DNA from 3 places in the Vibrio chagasii genome. Region 1 is predicted to be linked to each of the others. Evidence: predicted binding sites of a transcription regulator. Region 1 holds the regulator's gene; each other region holds the start of a gene.
What was found. The regulator CRP, encoded in region 1, controls carbon source genes, mostly activating them, when cyclic AMP is high. The targets are predictions, from matches to a motif close to TGTGANNNNNNTCACA.

Region 1 (7,216 bases):
AGCTACCAACTCAGATCATCCACGCTAAAGACGATCCTTTTATGACCGATGATGTGATTCCTAAGTTCGTTCTGCCGGATAACATCGATTATCGCTTGTTCCAGAAAGGGGGTCATGTTGGGTTCATTACTGGTAGTACACTAAAACCAAGGTTTTGGTTAGAAGAAGCGCTACCAGCCTATTATGAAAGTATCCAAGGTTCAGCATAACGACGAAGCCTTGCTAAATATAAACGCGAAACCTTGGTAAGATAGCGCAGTCCCTAATTGGGGTTGCACTATAAACATCACTAGACACACTCATCAACATATCAATGAACATAAAAGAGAGAAGTATTTATGATCATCCCATGGAAAGACATCGAGCCTGATACGCTGGAAAACCTCATCAAGGAATTCGTACTGCGTGAGGGTACAGACTACGGCGACGTGGAGATCTCTCTACAAAACAAGATTGACCAAGTGAAACATCAATTAGCTTCTGGTGAGGCCAATATCGTGTTTTCCGAACTGCACGAAACCGTTGATATCCAGCTCACAAAACGCTTCTAAGCTGCGCTTAACACAGAGCCGTGTTATAGTGGAAAACGATTGCTAACAAGTAAGTTACTCATAAGACAAGGGTTGTCATGTCCGCTAAACATCCAATTATTGCGGTGACGGGTTCTTCAGGAGCCGGCACCACCACTACCTCAGAAGCCTTCCGAAAAATGTTCAATATGATGGACGTGAAGGCTGCTTGGGTTGAAGGGGATAGTTTTCACCGCTTCACTCGACCAGAAATGGACGTCGAGATCCGCAAGGCACGTGAGCAAGGTAAGCACATCAGCTACTTCGGCCCACAAGCCAACGACTTCGCAGCATTAGAAGAGTTTTTCCGTAAGTACGGTAATGAAGGTACTGGTAAAGTACGTAGTTACCTACATACGTTCGATGAAGCTGTGCCTTATAATCAAATGCCTGGCACCTTCACGCCATGGCAAGATATCCCTGAAAATTCAGACGTGATGTTTTACGAAGGTCTACACGGCGGTGTGGTTGATGGCGACATTAATGTCTCTCAACACGTCGACCTGCTGATTGGCATGGTTCCTATCGTAAACCTAGAGTGGATTCAAAAGTTCGTTCGTGACACACGCGATCGTGGCCACTCACGCGAAGCAGTAATGGACTCCATTGTTCGTTCAATGGATGATTACCTTAACTATATTACCCCGCAATTTTCGCGTACTCATATCAACTTTCAGCGTGTCCCAACCGTAGATACATCAAACCCACTTAACGCCAAAGGGATTCCAAGTTTAGATGAAAGCTTCGTTGTTATACGTTTGCGCGGCATCAAAAACGTCGATTTCCCGTATCTTTTGGCCATGATTGATGGCTCATTCATGTCTCGTCATAACACACTAGTGGTGCCAGGTGGTAAGATGAGCTTTGCTATGGAGCTCATTGTGAGGCCAATCCTACAACAACTCATCGAAACTGGGAAAATAGGTTAACAAAACGACATTCTGGCTGATTACTTTTCATACCGTGATCATGTGCACAATTTTGCGTAAAAAATCGTAGCTTGGTCACGATTAAAATCAAGAAATAGTACCTGAAAAAGGATACTATTCTTAAACGAAACACAAGATAGCTTGCAGCGCTCATCGAGTGCTCTTATCCTAAGAAGTCAATTCAGGCTTAGCTAAAATACGGAAAGCGGCAAGCATACCCTGCAGAGGAAGTGAGATATTATGGTTCTAGGTAAACCTCAAACCGATCCAACATTAGAGTGGTTCCTTTCACACTGTCATATTCATAAGTACCCTTCAAAAAGTACTTTGATCCATGCTGGTGAAAAGGCAGAGACCTTGTACTACATCGTTAAAGGTTCTGTGGCAGTTCTTATTAAAGACGAAGAAGGTAAGGAAATGATTCTTTCTTACCTAAACCAAGGCGACTTCATCGGTGAGCTAGGCTTGTTCGAAGAAGACCAAGAGCGTACAGCTTGGGTTCGTGCTAAATCTCCTTGTGAAGTAGCTGAAATTTCTTTCAAGAAGTTCCGTCAACTTATCCAAGTGAACCCAGACATCCTAATGCGTCTTTCAGCGCAAATGGCAAGCCGCCTACAAGTAACTAGCCAAAAGGTTGGTGACTTAGCGTTCCTTGACGTAACAGGTCGTATCGCTCAAACGCTACTAAACCTAGCGAAACAGCCAGATGCAATGACTCACCCTGACGGCATGCAAATCAAGATCACTCGTCAAGAGATTGGCCAAATCGTTGGTTGTTCTCGTGAGACAGTAGGTCGTATCTTGAAGATGCTAGAAGAGCAGAACCTAATTTCTGCACACGGTAAGACTATCGTGGTATACGGCACTCGTTAATTTCGATTAACTGAGTCAAAAATATGAAAGCCACCAAATGCGAATTTGGTGGCTTTTTCTTTATTGAGAGAAGATACGAGATACGAGATACGAGATACGAATGGAACACATGAGGCTCTCGCCTTGTAAACATTCTCGAAGCGAAGCGTACCCGAGTTTCTAGGGCAAAAACCGTAATCGTATCTTTCTTTAACCGTTGGTGCTTTCGAAGATCTTGTCCGCCGATGCAGCAACAAAACCGGTATAAAGCTCACCATTGGCCATTGGATAGCGCTTAGCGAACTCATAGAAGCCACCAGGAATCATCTCATTGCCTTCAACAAATGCCACTGGCACTTTGTCTGCCATTGTTGATGATTGCTCTAATAACACCTCTGGAGAGCCTTTTACCTCACCACCAGATGCGTTAATCGTAAAGCTAGCATCACTCAGGTAGTCATTCACTGCTTGTACTTCATCGAACTTGTTCAGTTGATTGACACTAACCGTGAAGTGGTTAGCACCGTAACCGTGAGCGGCTAACCAAGAGGCGTATTCGCTCTCCTTCGCTAACAGTTGGAAATCAGCGAAGCTCAAATCCCAAAGGCGGCCACCAAATAGGAATTCGTGTCCCTCTAACTTACTTGCATCAACCTGCTCAACCAATTTGGCAACGATCTGCTGTAATTCACCAGAACACTCTTCTACCTTCAACTCACTAATGAACACTTTCGGTTGTTTTGGGTCTGGGTGTTCGTAGTGTTTAGCCACTAGCTTCTTGCTTTCAAACAAGTAATCGCCACATGCTTTGTAACCTAGCTCAAGGAAAGGTTTGGCTAATGTTTCAATACCTAGAGGGGCAACATTAAAAGTACGCAATGCAATGTGATCATTGATCAGCGCTTCATCTTCTTTTAGCAAGTGATGTACTTTCTCTGCCGACGGGCAAAGTCTGTGAATGTAATCGTCCCATAGTGATTTAAAGAGTAGATCGGGCGTCATGGTGACTCCTTGTCAGAGGTTCTAGCAAGCTAGTGATTTGGATTAGAAAGGGAGAGACTGAGACACAAAGTCAGCAGCCATCAGCCTGTGACATACTTGTTCTATTATTATCTACCGCCCAATCTTGACGCTGAGCGTGGTTAAAATAAGGAAGCGATACGCTGCTTCCTTATTTCATAACTAATGAATGAGCTTTCGCTCAATATCAATCTAAACTACAGCTCGATACCTGGGCTAAACGTAGCTGGCAGTTGAGTTTCACCACCTTCCATTGAAGCCATTGGGTAAGCACAGTAATCTGCCGCATAGTAAGCACTTGGGCGTAAGTTGCCAGAAGCACCCGGACCACCAAATGGTGCATCACCACTTGCGCCTGTGAGTTGGCGGTTGCGGTTAACAATACCCGCACGGATATGGTCAACGAAGTATTCCCACTCAGAATCGTCTGTCGATACTAAACCTGCTGACAAACCAAAGCGTGTGTCGTTAGCTAATTCAACCGCTTGCTCTAGCGACTGATAACGAACCACTTGTAGCAATGGGCCGAAGTACTCTTCATCTGGCAGGTCAGCAATGTTGGTTGCATCGATAATGCCCGGAGAAACAAACGCCGCTTCGCCTGCTTTTGCCTCTACTAGGCTGACACCCCCCAGAGACTGCAGGTTAGCTTGTGCGTCTAGAATAAACTTAGCGGCAGCTTCAGAGATTTGAGGCCCCATGAAAGGTGCAGGTTCAGCAAATGGCTGATCAACACGAATCTTTTGCGTCGCTGCGACCAGTTTGTCGAGTAGCAGATCGCCCTTCTCGCCAACAGGAACATACAGGCGACGAGCACATGTACAACGTTGACCAGCACTGATGAACGCTGATTGGATAATGGTGTATACCGTTGCGTCTGCGTCACCGTATTGGTCACTGATCACCATAGGGTTATTACCACCCATCTCTAGTGCCAGCATCTTGCCCGGTTGACCCGCGAATTGACGGTGCAGGATATGACCCGTATTAGCACTACCTGTAAATAGTACGCCATCAAGACCTTTAGCATCAGCCAGTGCGATGCCGGTCTCTTTAGCACCTTGCACTAGGTTGATTACGCCAGCAGGAAGACCCGCTTCTTGCCATAGCTTCATTGCGAACTCACCTGTCCAAGGCGTCTGCTCTGAAGGTTTGAATACCACTGTATTTCCCGATAGCAATGCAGGAACAATATGACCATTTGGTAGGTGACCTGGGAAGTTGTAAGGGCCAAATACCGCCATCACGCCCAATGGACGGTGACGAAGTACAATTTGGTTACCAGCCGCTTCACGTGATGCTTCACCGGTACGCTCGTGATAAGCACGAATAGAGATAGCGATCTTGCCCGCCATTGCGCCCGCTTCAGTGCGAGTTTCCCAAATAGGTTTACCCGTCTCTTTTGCGATAATTTGCGCGATCTCTTCGCTGTTCTCTTTTACTTTTTCTGCGAACTTCAACACGATCGCTTCACGCTCAGCAAAGCTCAGTTTTTTCCAAACTAGGAACGCTTCGCGAGCCGCTGCCACTGCAGATTCAACCTGTGCCGGTGTTGCGCTATCACCCTGCCACACTACTTCATTGTTGTATGGGCTTACTGATGTCATGGCATCACCTTGACCCGCTACCCATTGTCCTGCTATCCACTGAGTCATACTTCTATCCTTAAAATCTTCGACAGATAATCGCCGCTCTTATTGAGCCAACATGCGAACGAATTCGCCTTCTTTTACTTCAAGAGCGCTTGCTACTTCAGATGATAAAATCACTGTATCGCTTGCTTGGTCATACGCACCTTTCGCGGCCACTGCGCGGAAGTTCTCAAATGAGGTATTACCAATTAGGAAGTCTTTAGAGCTAGAGTGCTCTGCAATTTGAACCTGTGCTCGAATAGAGTGACGTACAGATTCGATGTTTCTTAAATCACACTCGACCGTTGGTCCCGCATCAAAGATGTCGACATAACCACGATTCGTGAAACCTTCACGTTCCAACAGTTTCAATGCTGGGCGGGTATTATCGTGCACTTGACCAATCACCGCCTGAGCTTCTTCACTCAATAGGTTTACATAGATTGGCAGTTTCGGCATAAGGTCTGCGATGAAGCCTTTCTTACCAATCCCCGTTAGGTAATCGGCTAGTGTGAAATCAATCGAGAAGAAGTGCTCTTGCAACCACTTCCAGAATGGCGAGTTACCTTCTGCATCTGATACACCACGCATCTCAGCAAAGATCGTTTTTGAGAAACGCTCTGGGTGCTCAGCCATCAGTAGGAAACGACACTTAGACATCAGTCGACCGTTTAAGCCTTTGCGGTAATCAGGACGTAAGAACAGCGTACAAATTTCGCTGCAGCCTGTGTAGTTATTACCAAACGTCAACAGCTTAACCACGTTATTCACTTTAAGGCGCTGTGAAGAGTGAACCACTTTACTGATGTGGTACGAGTAAAAAGGCACATCCCAGCCAATGGAAGCTTCGATGCCTGTTGTACCAGCAACTTCGCCAGTTTCAGCGTCGAAACCCACCATTAGATAGCCTTCATCACCGGGTTCGGTCACGTCTGCTTTCGCAAAGCTGTATTCAGAATGGGTAATTCGGTTAGTTAACAATTCTTCGTTAACCGGAAGAGATGTGAATCCATGACCTGATTCAACTGCACAGGTGTGCAGCGCATCGTAATCAGACAGTTTTATTGGGCGAACAACTAGCATCAATATTCCCTCCAGATGCAAAATAGGCCCAAAACCAGAAGCTTGGGCCTTTAGCAGTACGTCATGGGATCGCTCTAATGGCGATCATTCCTATGACGCCGCTCAGGCTAAACTAGCGTAGCGATTGCTTTGTCTAGTTTTGATAAGCCTTCTTCAATTTCTTGTTTAGTGATAACCAGTGATGGAGTAAAACGAACCACGTTTGCACCCGCAACCAGTACCATTAGGCCTTGCTCGCCTGCTGCTACTAATACGTCACGCGCTCGTCCTTGCCATTCGTCATTCAGTGCAGCACCTAACAATAGGCCTTTACCACGAATCTCACTGAAAATTTGGTATTTGTCGTTAATCTTAGTTAGACCATCACGGAATAGCGCTTCACGCTCTTTTACGCCTTCTAGAGTTTCAGGTTGGCTAACTACGTCAACCACTGCTTCAGCTACCGCACACGCCAGTGGGTTACCACCGTATGTAGAACCGTGCGTACCAACCTTAAGGTGTGTAGCCAGTTCAGACGTCGTCAGCATTGCGCCGATAGGGAAACCGCCACCTAGAGACTTCGCTGTGCTTAGAATGTCTGGCGTCACGCCCAGACCTTGGTAAGCATAGAAGTTACCAGTACGGCCATTACCTGTTTGTACTTCATCAAAAATCAGCAGTGCATTGTGCTTGTCACACAGTTCACGAACCGTATTCACGAACTCAGCCGTTGGAGAAATGATACCGCCCTCGCCTTGCAGAGGTTCCATCATGATTGCACAAGTGCGATCAGAGATATGCGCTTCTAGAGCCGCAATATCATTGTAAGGCAGGTGAGTTACATCGCCAGGTTTTGGACCGAAGCCATCAGAGTAAGCCTCTTGACCACCAACGGTTACAGTAAAGAAAGTACGACCGTGGAAACCTTGTTTGAATGCAATGATTTCAGATTTCTCAGGACCGTGAACAACCGCTGCCCAACGACGAGCTAGCTTAAGTGCTGCCTCATTCGCTTCTGCGCCAGAGTTCGCAAAGAATACTTTTTCTGCAAAACATACGTCAGTTAGCTTCTTCGCTAGACGCAGTGCAGGTTCGTTAGTCATTACATTACTTAGGTGCCAAATCTTATTTGCTTGCTCAGTAACGGCATTCA
Region 2 (7,216 bases), 340 kb from region 1:
AGCAGTTTCGTCTGTCACTTCTAATGTATTAAGAAGGTTAGTTAGTAAGCTTGAAGCACCAAAGCGGTAGTGCATGTTGTCTGCCCACTCAGCGCCTAGTAGCTCATCAGCCATTGCTAGGTATTGTGCTGCATCTACAGCGGTACGTACGCCACCTGCAGGTTTGAAACCTACAGTTTTAGCTACGCCCATGTCACGGATAACTTCTAGCATCATGCGCGCGTACTCTGGAGTCGCGTTTACTGGCACTTTACCTGTTGAAGTTTTGATGAAGTCAGCGCCTGCTTTGATACAAATCTCAGATGCTTTCTTGATCAGTGCTTCTTCTTTAAGCTCACCAGTTTCGATGATTACTTTCAGTGTGATGTCGCCACATGCTTCTTTACACTGTTTAACTAGCTCGAAACCTACTTCTTCGTTGCCAGCGATTAGAGCGCGGTATGGGAATACTACGTCTACTTCGTCTGCACCGTATGCTACTGCTGCTTTTGTTTCAGCAACTGCGATTTCGATGTCATCATTACCATGAGGGAAGTTAGTTACAGTCGCAATACGTACTTCTGGAGTACCTTGCTCACGCAACGCTTTCTTAGCTGCTGGGATAAAGCGAGGGTAAATACAGATTGCAGCTGTGTTGCCCACTGCAGTCTTCGCGTCGTGACAAAGCGCTACAACTTTTTCAGTTGTGTCGTCGTCATTTAGCGTAGTTAGGTCCATAAGTTTAAGTGCACGTAGAGCTGCTGCTTTTAAATCGCTCATTTCTATCTCCGATCAATATATTCAAATAGTTAACTACTTCGCCCTCCATCCAGTATAGATGGATATTTTAGTAATGCTCAGTAGTCACAAATGAACGGACTTGGTTCCCTGAAGACTTGATAACTTTCGTTACCAATTGCAATCCTTGTCACCGCACAGTACCAGTTTGGTCTATGGCACAACAAATCAGTCATGTTGTGTCTAACATCTATAGCGTATCGCTAAGTTTGGCTTAATCCCAGAAGAATAACTGCGGACGAACCCAAGCGGTTACTTTCTTGCCAACAAGAGACATTCTATCCCTTGAGCCTATACATTATAGGTATCCATAAATAAATTGTAGTGCTCCTTAAAACGCAAACGGTTTGTATCTCAAAAAAACATTCTAGGTCCACCTAGAATCAAACTTCTATTCAGATTCAACAGGCCTAAAAACAAAAAGCCCCGCAGCAATTTCTTGCTACGGGGCGATATTAAAGTGGCGTCTATATAATCTAATCTACTTAATTAGAAAGATAGGAAGAAGCCAGCAATTGTTGCTGCCATCAGGTTAGATAGAGTACCAGCAATAACCGCTTTAACACCCATACGTGCGATGTCTTGGCGACGGCTTGGTGCAATACCACCTAGACCACCTAGTAGAATCGCAATAGAAGAAAGGTTTGCGAAACCACATAGTGCGAATGCGATGATAGCTTGAGTCTTCTCAGACATCACTTGACCAGTCGCTGCAACAACTTGAGCATTTTCACCAACGTATGGTACGAAGTTTAGGTATGCAACGAATTCGTTAACAACTGTCTTCTGACCAATGAAAGAACCAGCAATAGTTGCTTCTTCCCATGGAACACCAATTATGAATGCTAGCGGTGCGAAGATCCAACCTAGAAGAAGCTCTAGAGTTAGGTTTTCCATACCGAACCAACCACCGATGCCGCCTAGGATACCGTTGATTAGAGCAATTAGACCGATGAATGCTAGTAGCATTGCACCAACGTTTAGAGCTAGTTGTAGACCAACTGATGCGCCGCCTGCTGCTGCGTCGATAACGTTAGCTGGCTTGTCGTCGCCGCCGTCGATATCGTCAGCGATGTTGTCGTCTGGCGTATCTGTTTCAGGCTTGATGATTTTAGCAAATAGTAGACCACCAGGTGCTGCCATGAATGACGCTGCAACTAGGTACTCTAGAGGAACACCCATAGATGCGTAACCTGCTAGTACACCACCAGCTACAGATGCTAGACCACCACACATTACTGCGAATAGTTCAGAGTTAGTCATCTTAGGAACAAATGGACGAACAACTAGAGGAGCTTCTGTTTGGCCAACGAAGATGTTTGCTGCTGCAGACATTGACTCGGCGCGAGAAGTACCTAGAGCTTTCTGAAGGCCACCACCAAGAACTCTGATTACTAGCTGCATTACACCAATGTAGTAAAGTACAGAGATAAGTGCAGAGAAGAAAATCAGTGTTGGTAGAACTTGGAAAGCAAAGATGAAACCGATACCGTCAACAGAGAAGTTAACTAGGCTGCCGAATAGGAAACCAGTACCGTCTTTACCGTAGTCGATTACGTTTGCTACACCAGCAGAGAAACCTGCAAGCAAATCACGACCCCAAGGGATGTAAAGTACGAATGCACCAAGTGCGAATTGGATAGCGAATGCGCCACCCACCGTTCTAAAGTTAATAGCTTTGCGGTTGTCAGATAGTAGTACTGCGATTGCAATCAGTACAACCATACCGACTAGGCTCATAAACAGGCTCATAGTTTATGACTTCCTTATTAGTTATTTATTGGCGTGTTACAAAATGGGGCTATAAAGCGGGGCCAATTATACTCATGCGACCACTAATAAAGTAATGCCGCCCTCACACTTTCGTAGAAGATTCATGTACCATTCACACGCAAATGTGACCCAAATCACAATGTAGATGCAATTTACGCAAACGATAAACAAAAACATTAGATTTTATTCACATATACTGAATGCGCGATGGCTATTTTGCCAAACTTGCGTTGCAATCGATTGCTTTGGCTCTTTTCTAAGCAAAAAAAGTTCATTTGATATCGTAACTAAATGTTTGGAATGATTAACATTTCCTTGGTTTCCATAGGTTGGCATATCCGGAGCATCGGTCTCTAACACCAAGCTCTCAAGGGGCAATTTAGCGATAGTTGTGCGTGTTTTTTGTGCTCTTGGGTAAGTTATCGTTCCGCCAACGCCAATATAGAAACCGAGCTTAATCCAAGCCAAAGCTTGCTGTTCACTTCCAGAAAAACCGTGAATTACCCCACCTAAAGTAAACTTGTGCTGCTTTATTAGCTGAATAAGACGGTTGTAAGACTTCCTTTCATGGATAATCAGAGGCAAATTAAACGCCTTGGCAAGCTCCATTTGTTGGATGAAAAAGCGCTCTTGTTTCTCCTGCTCTACATCCACAAAAAAGTCCAGCCCACACTCACCAATGGCCACACACTGACGTGTTTTTGATGCGAGTAATTGATGAAGTTCTTCAAATTCCACCTCATCCGCTTGCTCTAAAAAGTAAGGATGGAAGCCTAATGCGTAATAAACATTGGGATAAGATTGCGCAATTTTCTCAAGCTTATGCCAGTTATTTTGACCGATAGAAGGAATGAGTAACTTCTCAACTTGAGCTTGCTTTGCCTCTTTGATATAACCCTCAATGCTCTGCTCATGGGTAAAACCTTGCTCAAACGCCTCAAAGTCTGCATGGCAATGCGTATCAAATAGCGGAAAATCACTTGTTTGCTGTGTCATCTTTCCCACTCTCAGCTTGCTGCCCTTGAGGATCTCGACGATAAGGAACACAACTGCGCTTGTTTTCAGGCGTTAGCCCAAGTTCTTCACACCACTTATCGTATTTCCTAACCCAAGCTTTTATCCAACCCAACATATTTACCTCAAGCTTACTGTCTCAAATAACACGCATTAAAAAACGCCTATTGCAGAACAATAGACGTTTTTGTTTAACTCGAATAGAGCTTGAAGAAATTAGTGCTCGCGTGTCGCTCGGAACTTAACGTCAGGGAAACGTTCTGAAGCTAGGTTCAGGTTCACCATCGTTGGTGCGATGTAAGACAGGTTATCACCACCATCTAGCGCCAGGTTAGATTGGTTCTTACGTTTGAACTCTTCCAGTTTCTTAGCGTCATCACACTCAACCCAACGAGCTGTTGCAACGTTAACACCTTCGTAGATAGCTTCTACGTTGTATTCTGCTTTCAAGCGCGCTACAACCACGTCGAACTGAAGTACACCAACCGCACCAACGATCAGGTCGTTGTTCTGCATAGGGCGGAATACTTGCACTGCGCCCTCTTCTGAAAGCTGAACCAAGCCTTTTAGAAGTTGCTTCTGCTTCAGAGGATCACGTAGACGAATACGGCGGAATAGCTCAGGCGCAAAGTTTGGAATACCAGAGAACTTCAGGTTCTCACCTTGAGTAAAGGTATCACCAATCTGAATTGTGCCGTGGTTGTGTAGACCGATAATGTCACCTGCATACGCTTTTTCAGCACGTGCACGGTCACCCGCCATGAAAGTTACCGCATCAGAAATACTAACGTTCTTACCGGTACGAACATGGTTCATCTTCATACCTTGGCTGTAAGTACCAGATACGATACGCATGAAAGCGATACGGTCACGGTGTTTAGGGTCCATGTTTGCTTGAATCTTAAATACGAAACCAGAGAACTTCTCTTCTGTCGCAACAACATCACGCTCGTTAGCTTGACGAGTTTGCGGTGCCGGAGCCCACTTCGTTAAGCCATCAAGCATATGGTCAACACCAAAGTTACCCAGTGCGGTACCGAAGTAAACAGGTGTTAGCTCACCAGCAAGGAACAGATCGTGATCAAACTCAGGACAAGCACCGATAACAAGCTCTAGCTCTTCACGTACGCTTTCCGCTAGATCAGCGCCTACCGCTTCATCTAGATCAGGATTATCTAAACCTTTGATGATACGAACTTCTTGGATCTCGTGGCCGTGGCCAGATTCGTACAAGATCGTTTCGTCACGGTGAATGTGGTAAACACCTTTAAACTCTTTACCACAACCGATTGGCCATGAAATTGGAGCACAAGCCATACCTAGCTCGCTTTCTACTTCATCAAGCACTTCCATAGGGTCACGAACGTCACGGTCAAGTTTGTTCATAAACGTTACGATTGGTGTATCACGTAGACGCGTTACTTCCATCAGTTTACGAGTACGATCCTCGACACCTTTCGCAGCATCGATAACCATCAAACAAGAGTCAACCGCCGTTAATGTACGGTATGTATCTTCCGAGAAATCTTCGTGTCCTGGAGTATCGAGTAGGTTTACTAGGCAATCATTGTATGGGAATTGCATTACCGACGTAGTTACCGAGATACCACGTTCTTTTTCCATCTCCATCCAGTCAGATTTAGCGTGCTGGTTAGAGCCACGGCCTTTTACGGTACCCGCTTTCTGAATCGCGTTTCCGAATAAAAGAACTTTTTCAGTAATCGTGGTTTTACCCGCATCCGGGTGAGAGATAATTGCAAACGTTCTACGTTTGCTCACTTCTTGTTGGAAAGACATAGTCGCCCTTTGCTGATCTAAAGCGTAAAAAGGGCAAGTAGATAATACTTGCCCTTGAATTCTGTGTGCGGATTATACAGAAAGCGTGTCACTTTCTAAAGGGTCAGTTTGCACCCTATTTGTCACTTATTCTCTGCTTAGCGAAAAGCGACAAGATGACTAGTTAAAAGACATAAAAAGATAGCTCATAATGATGGCGTCTTCTTGTCCTTGCTTGGTTGGGTAATAGTTACGACGGCGGTCCACCTCATTAAAGCCAACCTTTTCGTAAAGATTAAACGCGTTCACATTACTTTCGCGAACTTCCAGCCAAGCACTTTCCGCGTCAGCCTGTTCACACATATCTAGGAAGTGCTCAGTCAGCGCTTTACCGTAGCCTTTGCCTTGTTGGCTTGGATCCACAGCAATATTTAATAGCGTTACTTCACCAACGATATTCTGCGCGAAGAAATAGCCGACGACTCGCCCATCGACTTCAAGAACATGATGACAAGCGCCTCGGCTATCGAGATCTCGGATCATATTTTCTGACCATGGATGAGAGTGCGCATCCTGTTCTATCTGCCAAATAGCGTCTAGATGATGTGATGAAGTCGGTAAAAATTGATTAGTCATATGCACAAATTTGTTGCCATAAGTCTCGGCGATGTTGGTTATTGCCATTGATGTCGGACAACAATGGGGATTGCAGTGTTTTAGCTTTAATCTCTTGAGTCGATTCACAACCTGCAAACCACACCCATTCAACATCACCAAGTTCGATAGAGGTTAGGTGTTGAGGCTGAATATGTAGTGCCTGAGATAAATCAAGCTTGATACTTTTCAGCACACGCTCAAACATCACTGCGAGCTCGCCCTGAGGTTTTTCAGGCGAAACCAACAGTAACTTGCAATCGCTCGCTAGCGGAGTCAGTTTTGATTCATAACCCGCCAAACGTTCTGGATGACTAAGCTCCCATTGGCTTATGCCCATCTCTTGCAGGTACTGTGCGTGTGTTTGTGACATATCTAGGGTTATAACCTTAGGTTGGTGGTCGGCGGTTTGTTTGAACGAACTTCAAAACCGCTTATGAGAGTTGGGCTGATACTAACAAAAAATAAAGGAGCATCAAGCTCCTTTCTTTAGACTAAATCAGTTTGCATCATATTGCGTGAAAAGTAGCCTTATAACTCATTGAATTCTTGGCTGTAAGCCACTTCACCAGCATGCCCAGTAAGTGCACCTTCAACCAACTCAATGGCTTGAAAAGCACCTTCAGGTACATCCCAAGCGCAACTCAAACCAAATTCGCTCGCGGCTTTGAAACCAAAACGACCGTAGTACGTAGGATCGCCAAGCACGACACAGGCTGGGTAACCAAAATCAACCAAAGTAGAGAAAGCATCTTCAACCAGTGCTTTGGCAATACCTTGATTGCGAAACTCTTCTTTCACTGCAAGCGGAGCAAGCCCTTGCCAGTTATGATCGTCACCATGTAGCGTGATCGGGCTAAACATCAGGTGCCCAACAACCTTGCCTTCATCAGAACAAGCCACCAGCGACAGCGTTAAATGACTATTCTCACGCAAGCTCATAACCAGGTTGGCTTCTGCATCAGTTTCAAAAACAGATTTCAATAAACGATCAATGACAAGTATATCTGCCGGTGCTTCAGTTCGAATAAGCATTCATTACCTCACTTTGTGTATCCGGGGATTGTACTCCCTTCTGCACAAAATCAGCTAATTGATTTAACAAAGTTTTCAAGGGAGTTGGCAATAAGTCTAAATCTACGCTGTCCATCAAGTTTTTGACTTCTAAACCGAGCTCGGTATCGCCTTCAATAGACAGTCTACGCTGGAAGAAAAGCGTATC
Region 3 (7,216 bases), on a different replicon from region 1:
GTTTTGAATTTAGCTCCAATGTTCATATCGTGCGGAGCTTCCATTTTCTTCACGTGTTTCCTCTCTTAGTCTCAAAGGCTGTTATATCTGATCAGCTCTATTAGTATTTTATAGATATTATTTGGTGAGATACCTATAAAGTATATACGCATCTAAACTTAAGATGAATCTTGAAGTCACGGTAAATGAGGTAGAGCACAGAAAACTGCTAATAATCACACAGAATTAACTAAGCGCTTACTTGGTGAGCTACATGGGTTGAACATATTTTGTTCACTTCATAACTCTCATTTACAAGGGCTTGTTAGTTAGCGTTTTATTGATTGATGAATCAATAAATTCGACCTGATGTGTGAGCTAATTTATAGAAATAAAGACTGTATAAATTATTGATTTTATGAATGTTTGCGGGGCGAGGCAATGTTTGTTAGAACAGCCTATTCAAAACAATAAAATAGGTAAATCTAATGAAAAAACTCGTCAGTTTGCTGCTCGCTGCAGTATCCCTAGGGCTTTCTGGCTGTGCAACAGTATTAACCGCAGAGCAGAGTGCGCCTCAACTCAACGAAGTCCCGCAAGAAAAAGCACTGACTATCGCTGTGATCGACAAGCGCCCTTATGTTCTTGATCACGACAAAGAGCCAAAGTTCGAAGGCATTATTCGTAGCTCATTAGGTATCCCTTATACCTACAACACGGCGACACAGCAGCCCATGTCTCAGTTTTTAAGCGACAGATTGGTAGCAGGTTTGAAACAACAGCAAGTAGCTGTTGAGTCGGTAGAAACGACACCGGAAGAGGATATCACCAAGGTCGCTGAGCAGATGAAAGCGTTCAACAATAAATCAATGATGTTCGTCTTGAATGAATGGAAGTATGACTTCCACGCGTTCACGGACAATTCTTGGTACAACGTTAATGTGATTATTTACGATGAAGCGGGCGAAAAGCTACTCAGCAAAAACTTCCAAGGCGAGAATGATGTGCCTGATGGCGGTGCAATCATCAATGAGATGCAACTTATCTATAAACAGCGCTTCGAAGAAATCTTCCAAGACACTGAAGTGAAAAGTGCATTGCTAAACTAATCACTTTTGTTTTCTATCATATTTTGAAAAAGCCACACTCTGTGGCTTTTTGTTTTAGTGTGACTTGTACTTATCCTATTTATTACTAACAAAGTGAATTATCGCGGTAATTAGTTCGTTTTGTATGTTTTATGACCGCGCGATCGTTTGCGTTAAAAAATGTGATGAAAGTCTCAATCATCTGTTTATACTTCTCTTCCGGTTTTAAGCCGGTGCTTAGCCAATACAAGCCGTCACATGGATATGTGAATGACCCCACGGACCGGACCAGCTACGTTCCACTGCTTGTATAAGGTGATTTTTTACATGAACAACTCGTTGTTACAGCCGCTAACTTTGTTAGCCCCTTCATCGCGTAGCGTTTTGCTTGCGGTTCTTTGTCCTGTTCCTTTGATGTCATTCGCTTGGCTCATGTTCACTCTATAAGGATTACTAGGACACATTATGAATATTCTATTTGGTTTTGTCGGTGTTATTGCACTGATTGCTTGCGCGTACCTGCTATCTGAAAGTCGTTCTTCGATTAACTGGAAAACGGTGACTCGTGCACTACTACTTCAAATCGGCTTCGCAGCTTTAGTTTTGTATTTCCCATGGGGACAGTTAGCGTTAACAAGTCTAAGTAATGGTGTTTCTAGCCTACTTGGTTTTGCTGACGCGGGTATTGCTTTCCTTTTCGGTGATCTTGCTACTGAAGGTTTCATTTTCGCGGTTCGCGTACTTCCAATCATTATCTTCTTCAGTGCTTTGATCTCTGCGCTTTATTACTTAGGCATCATGCAGAAAGTGATTCAAATCTTAGGTGGAGCGGTGCAAAAACTGCTTGGCACAAGTAAAGCTGAATCTCTGGTAGCGACTGGTAATATCTTCCTTTCTCAGGGTGAGTCTCCTCTTCTTATTCGTCCTTTTTTAAAGTCTATGACTCGTTCTGAACTGTTTGCTGTAATGGCAGGTGGTATGGCATCGGTAGCTGGTAGTGTGCTTGGTGGTTATGCAGGCTTGGGTGTTGAACTTAAATACCTCATTGCTGCTAGCTTCATGGCGGCTCCGGGTAGCTTGTTAATGGCGAAGATCATCGTTCCTGAACGTAGCACACCGAGTGACTATGACCACATTGAGCTAGATAAAGCTGACCAAAGCAACGTAATTGATGCATTGGCTAGCGGCGCGATGAACGGTATGAAGGTTGCGGTAGCCGTTGGTACGATGTTGATTGCATTTGTGAGTGTGATTGCCATGGTAAACACTGGCTTAGAAAGCCTAGGTGATACGTTCGGCTTTGCGGGTATCACGCTGCAAGCTATCTTCGGTTACCTATTCTCACCACTAGCATGGCTAATCGGTATTCCGAGTGATGAAGTATTAATGGCGGGTTCTTACATTGGTCAGAAGATCGTAATGAACGAGTTTGTTGCTTTCATCGACTTCGTTGAAAACAAAGCGCTACTGTCTGAACACAGCCAAGTGATTGTGACATTTGCATTGTGTGGCTTTGCTAACATCGGCTCTATTGCGATTCAACTGGGTTCTATCGGTGTAATGGCGCCAGAGCGTCGCGCAGAAGTAGCGAACCTAGGTTTGAAAGCAGTCGCTGCTGGTACGCTAGCAAACCTAATGAGTGCATGTTTAGCGGGTATCTTCATCCTGCTTTAATCTAGATTGAGCAAAAGCCTCTAGATTCAGTCAAAGCGGAGACCTTGTTTACGGAGTTTACGTAAGGAAGGTCTCCGCTTTTTTGTGGCTGTTACAAAGTCGAATGATATGAGGACTAGGTTTTTCGTGCTGTTATAGTGAGTGAAGCTTCACTCTGAAGAGTAATAGAGCAAGCCTCTTTTATCCTATATACTTGAATATTATTAGGTTGCGATTAGTGGTATGCGGTTTCGAGTAGCGATATTTGGTACCGATGAACAATAGTGGCAACCAAATTCAATAAATCAAAGGTCTTCCCATGAACATGCGCGTTCTCATTGGTCTTATCACCACCTTCATTGGCTTATTTGCAATGGTTTATCTTATTGCTGGTGGTGAACAATTTCCTATCTCTCAGTGGCCAAAAGAAGCTTATCTCGGTTTGGTATTTAGTGTTGTCTGGGGCGCGGGTGTAGCAGCATCGGCAGCGTACTTCTTTTCTGCACTGGGGTTCGTGACCGTTGCCGCGGTTTGCTATGCAATTGGCTACAAGATCGGTGGCTTACTTACTAACGACTCTGAAGCCTAGCTAGTCTGACTATGTGGTTGAGTTGCATGTAATGCATTGGCGCGATCGTTTTAAGGTGTATTGGTATCACCGAAAGCAAACCCATCGTTGGAAAGGGGACAAAGCAAAGTCTCTAGGTTGGACCAACGAAGAGAGCCAGTTGTGTCGCTTCGAAGTGATCGCGCGCGCTACAGACTTCGAGAAAAAAAGTGTTTTGGATTTAGGGTGTGGTTACGGAGATCTGTTTGAACTACTCGACAGCATTTATCGTCTCCAATCATACACAGGTGTTGACCAGCACTCTGGCTTCCTTAAAACGGCCAAGCAAAAATACACAGAAGATCGATGCCAATTTATTGCAGGTGACATGAGCAAGATGCCTCTTGAAACCCATGACGTGGTTATCGCTAGCGGTTCATTGAATTACATTTGTCGAGATTCTGATTACCTGACGAATATGATTACTCGGATGTTTGACCTAGCAAATCAAACCGTCATATTTAACCTTCTTAACTCTAGCCAGTACCCTTCGAGCAATACCTTGATGAGTTATCACCCCCAGGGCGTTTATCGCTTCTGTAAAACGCAGTGTGACGATGTCTCTTTGATTGAGGGTTACACCGAAGGTGATTTCACTATAGTGATGAACAAGGCTGTCTGAGCGTTTTAGCGTTATGCTTTGTCCGCGCTATTGATATGTGTCAGGTATTAAAAAGCCGCATGCCTTAAAGGTGTGCGGCTTTTTGGTTTTTTGTCGTCTGGCTTAAGTGTTCTATTTATTCTCAACGAGCCCGTAAGGAATCGTTTTAAATACCTTTGGGTTCCCTTTAAAGGTTGGTGCTTCATTCACTTGTTGCCAGTCAAGCAACATGATTGCCAATACGTTGCGGTGCTCTCCATATTCAAGATCAAAATCACCGGTGATTGAAGGGATCATACCGCGCTTCTTATCAATCGAGGATTGGATAGCAAGTCGAGTCTTCTCTACCACTGGATCATCTTCAAGGCCTGCCAATAGGAAGGTTAAGCCAACCTCGGCAATAACATCTTCTTTGGCACGCAGCAGGATAGTATCGATGTTCTCTCTAAAGTAATCGTAGATCCATTGGTGTTCTTGTTCGCTGACCTGATGTTGATAGTACTCAGAGTCACCGAAGATGACGTGTGTCATGCCGTAAATCTTATTGCCAAACTGTTGGCTAGAGAGCTTCTTATCCTTGTCGTCAGGGTAGGCTTTTTTAAAGGTCTCGACGAACTCATCAACCACATCTTGCTCACCCAGTTGGCGCAGCCAATAAACCTGATTAGCGAGCTGAGCTGCCCACGCTTTCACCATGTCTTCATTGGTTACATAACGAGAAAAGTCATAGCGACGAATGATTTCGCGTAGCTTGGCATCGTTCTTGTGTTCCAAACCGTATTCATTGGCACGTGCCATAGAGCCAAGAAGATCAACGCCTAGATATAGATATTCGGGCATATGCTTGGTGATATTGTAACGTCGTACACTGCGCTCATCGTCATCACCGACGTAAGAAGCAACACGTTTCTCTGAATAAAGGACGATTTGCTCCATGGTGTGAACATCATTCGACAGGCTGCTGAGCTTACTCGCCACGCGAGCCATATCGCTCCATACCGCTGCTGCGTATTTATCATCTAATGTTTGACGATACATGCGCAGTCCGTAATGCCCCTCTTTAAAGGCCGGAAGCGTGTAAAGCTGGCTTTCATAGGTCTGACGAATCAAGTCGGCTGATTGTTTGAAATATTGTTCTTGAGAGTAGAGCGATTCAGTTTGCGATTGAACAGTTGGTACGCTTGTTGCGGTATAGTTCTCTTGTACTTCAACCGCCCCGTTTGTTTCAGAGGAAGCTTGTGCGTGGAACGCAATGGCAACAGAAGTTGATAATAAGGTGCACAGAGTGAGAGTTTTTAACTTCATATGAGTAAAGTACCAAGCTGATTAATCGTGAGTATAAAATAACACTGATGAATCCTTTAATGTAAGGTTTGGGTCAATACAATGTAAGCTTTATAAGGCTCATTTAGGTTTTTTGATTGAGTAATCAGTGTAGTTAACTGGCTATGAGTGATGAATGACTCAATAATGAGTGTAGACCAGACTTAAAGTGTGGATTTTTAATCGCTTGTCGGCATACTGAAAAAACAAGCCAGAAATGAGCCGATTAAAGGCAGTAAACAGAACAATAGTGTTAGAGGTTCTCGAATGCCAAGTCGTTTTAGCAAGCAGTGGCCTGCCAAAGTATTATCGTTGTTATTCTTCTTTGTAGTCGTGAGTGCAATTGAGCATTTTCACGCCAAGCAATTGACCTTTCTTAAAAATGAATCGTATTCGGTCGCCAAAAAGCAACTATCTATTATCCGATCTCGTATAGAAGCGACGATCGTGTCTGACATGTATATTCTCAATAACTTCTCAACACTTGTGACGATCAATCCTAATGGAGACCAAAAGGTTGGGACCAGATTGCTCAGAACATCATTCGAGATGGCTTCCACATTCGCTTAATCGGTCTCGCTGAGAACGATGTACTTAATTTTGTTTATCCACTGGAAGGCAACGAACAAATCCTAGGTATTGACTATCGAGACCATCCAATTCAATGGGAGTCGGTTGAGATTGCTCGCAACATAGGTAACACCTTTATTGCGGGTCCTTTTGATTTGTTCCAGGGTGGGCAAGCCTTAATAACAAGAACCCCTATCTTTAGAGATCCTCCTTTTAACCAAAACTATTGGGGCGTATCGAGCGCGGTTATCGACCTAGATGCACTGTTAGAAGATGTAGGTGTTGGCAAAATTGAAAACAAATATAACTTAGCCATTCGCGGTACAAACAGTGCTGGTAAAGATGGTGAGGTGTTCTATGGGACGCAAGAGGTGTTTAGTAATGCCTTTACTACCGAACAGGTAAACTTTCCTTACGGAGGTTGGTATTTGGCGTTATCGGGTAATGACCACGTACTGATGGATGTGCCTTGGTATCGAATCCATAGTGTTAGGCTGATTGGGTATGGGGTGATGCTGATTCTTATGGGCGCTTACTTCATGATCTATCGCCTTTATCGTATTGCTGATAGCCGTTCAATGCATGATGAACTGACCATGTTGCCAAATCGACGCTACTTTATGTATAGCCTCAAGCAAGCATTCAAAACGGTTCAGAAGCATCGAACGAAGACTTTCGCCGTGGTGAATATCGACCTTGATGGTTTTAAGGCGATTAACGATACTTATGGTCACGCGGCAGGTGACAAGGTATTGATTGAGTGCGCCAAACGAATCAAGAGTATGCTACGCACCTCAGATATTGTTGCGCGTATTGGTGGTGATGAGTTTTTGGTACTGCTGCCACGCATTATTGATGAGGAACACGTGGCAACCATTACGCAAAAGCTACAGGCGCGATATGCGAAACGCCAGTGGTTTATGAAGCACACTCGTTTTATCTCAGAATCAGTGTGGGGTGGGTCGTTTATGACGACAGCTTTAATGATGTCGATGGCCTGTTGAAAGCCGCTGATGAAAAAATGTACGAGCAGAAGCGTCAGATAACCTAGAAAGAATCTCAGTTGCGATTAGAATTTAGTTGCTGAATGTGGGGAAAAGCCTCAGAATACCGCGCTTTGCTACGTATCAATGATTTGATCAGCAAAAGCTGCAGCGGCACGTTCTTGTACTTTGTCGCTCATACTAAATGTTATTCAACTGAGAAAATAATCTATGAGTTTTACCTCCCTTGGCCTTTCAGAACCGATCCTTAAAGCTATTGAAGCACAAGGTTACGATAAGCCATCACCAATCCAAGAGAAAGCCGTGCCAGCTGTCCTAACAGGCAAAGATGTGATGGCCGCTGCTCAAACAGGGACAGGTAAAACTGCAGGTTTCACACTACCTATTCTTG

Region 2: the regulator CRP is predicted to act here: its motif matches at 2,674-2,689, upstream of OCV52_RS12555 (NupC/NupG family nucleoside CNT transporter).
Region 3: the regulator CRP is predicted to act here: its motif matches at 1,249-1,264, upstream of OCV52_RS18790 (NupC/NupG family nucleoside CNT transporter).

The regions. Positions count from the first base shown of each region.
Region 1 covers NZ_AP025465.1:3,089,962-3,097,177, forward strand. Annotated here, with positions in the region: gene OCV52_RS14315 (hydrolase) at 1-209, shown strand, start outside; gene OCV52_RS14320 (YheU family protein) at 339-551, shown strand; gene OCV52_RS14325 (phosphoribulokinase) at 629-1,498, shown strand; gene crp (cAMP-activated global transcriptional regulator CRP) at 1,739-2,371, shown strand; gene OCV52_RS14335 (DUF1338 domain-containing protein) at 2,561-3,352, opposite strand; gene astD (succinylglutamate-semialdehyde dehydrogenase) at 3,568-5,025, opposite strand; gene astA (arginine N-succinyltransferase) at 5,065-6,084, opposite strand; gene OCV52_RS14350 (aspartate aminotransferase family protein) at 6,192-7,216, opposite strand, start outside.
Region 2 covers NZ_AP025465.1:2,747,477-2,754,692, forward strand. Annotated here, with positions in the region: gene deoC (deoxyribose-phosphate aldolase) at 1-759, opposite strand, end outside; gene OCV52_RS12555 (NupC/NupG family nucleoside CNT transporter) at 1,267-2,529, opposite strand; gene OCV52_RS12560 (TatD family hydrolase) at 2,734-3,546, opposite strand; gene OCV52_RS12565 (DUF5363 family protein) at 3,527-3,682, opposite strand; gene prfC (peptide chain release factor 3) at 3,781-5,361, opposite strand; gene rimI (ribosomal protein S18-alanine N-acetyltransferase) at 5,521-5,976, opposite strand; gene OCV52_RS12580 (DNA polymerase III subunit psi) at 5,969-6,367, opposite strand; gene OCV52_RS12585 (GNAT family N-acetyltransferase) at 6,526-7,029, opposite strand; gene ubiT (ubiquinone anaerobic biosynthesis accessory factor UbiT) at 7,013-7,216, opposite strand, start outside.
Region 3 covers NZ_AP025466.1:629,181-636,396, reverse strand. Annotated here, with positions in the region: gene OCV52_RS18800 (hypothetical protein) at 1-44, opposite strand, end outside; gene OCV52_RS18795 (YajG family lipoprotein) at 468-1,088, shown strand; gene OCV52_RS18790 (NupC/NupG family nucleoside CNT transporter) at 1,533-2,741, shown strand; gene OCV52_RS18785 (hypothetical protein) at 3,040-3,309, shown strand; gene OCV52_RS18780 (class I SAM-dependent methyltransferase) at 3,341-3,949, shown strand; gene OCV52_RS18775 (DUF3541 domain-containing protein) at 4,061-5,233, opposite strand; partial or broken gene OCV52_RS18770 (diguanylate cyclase domain-containing protein) at 5,519-6,872, shown strand; gene OCV52_RS18765 (DEAD/DEAH box helicase) at 7,036-7,216, shown strand, end outside.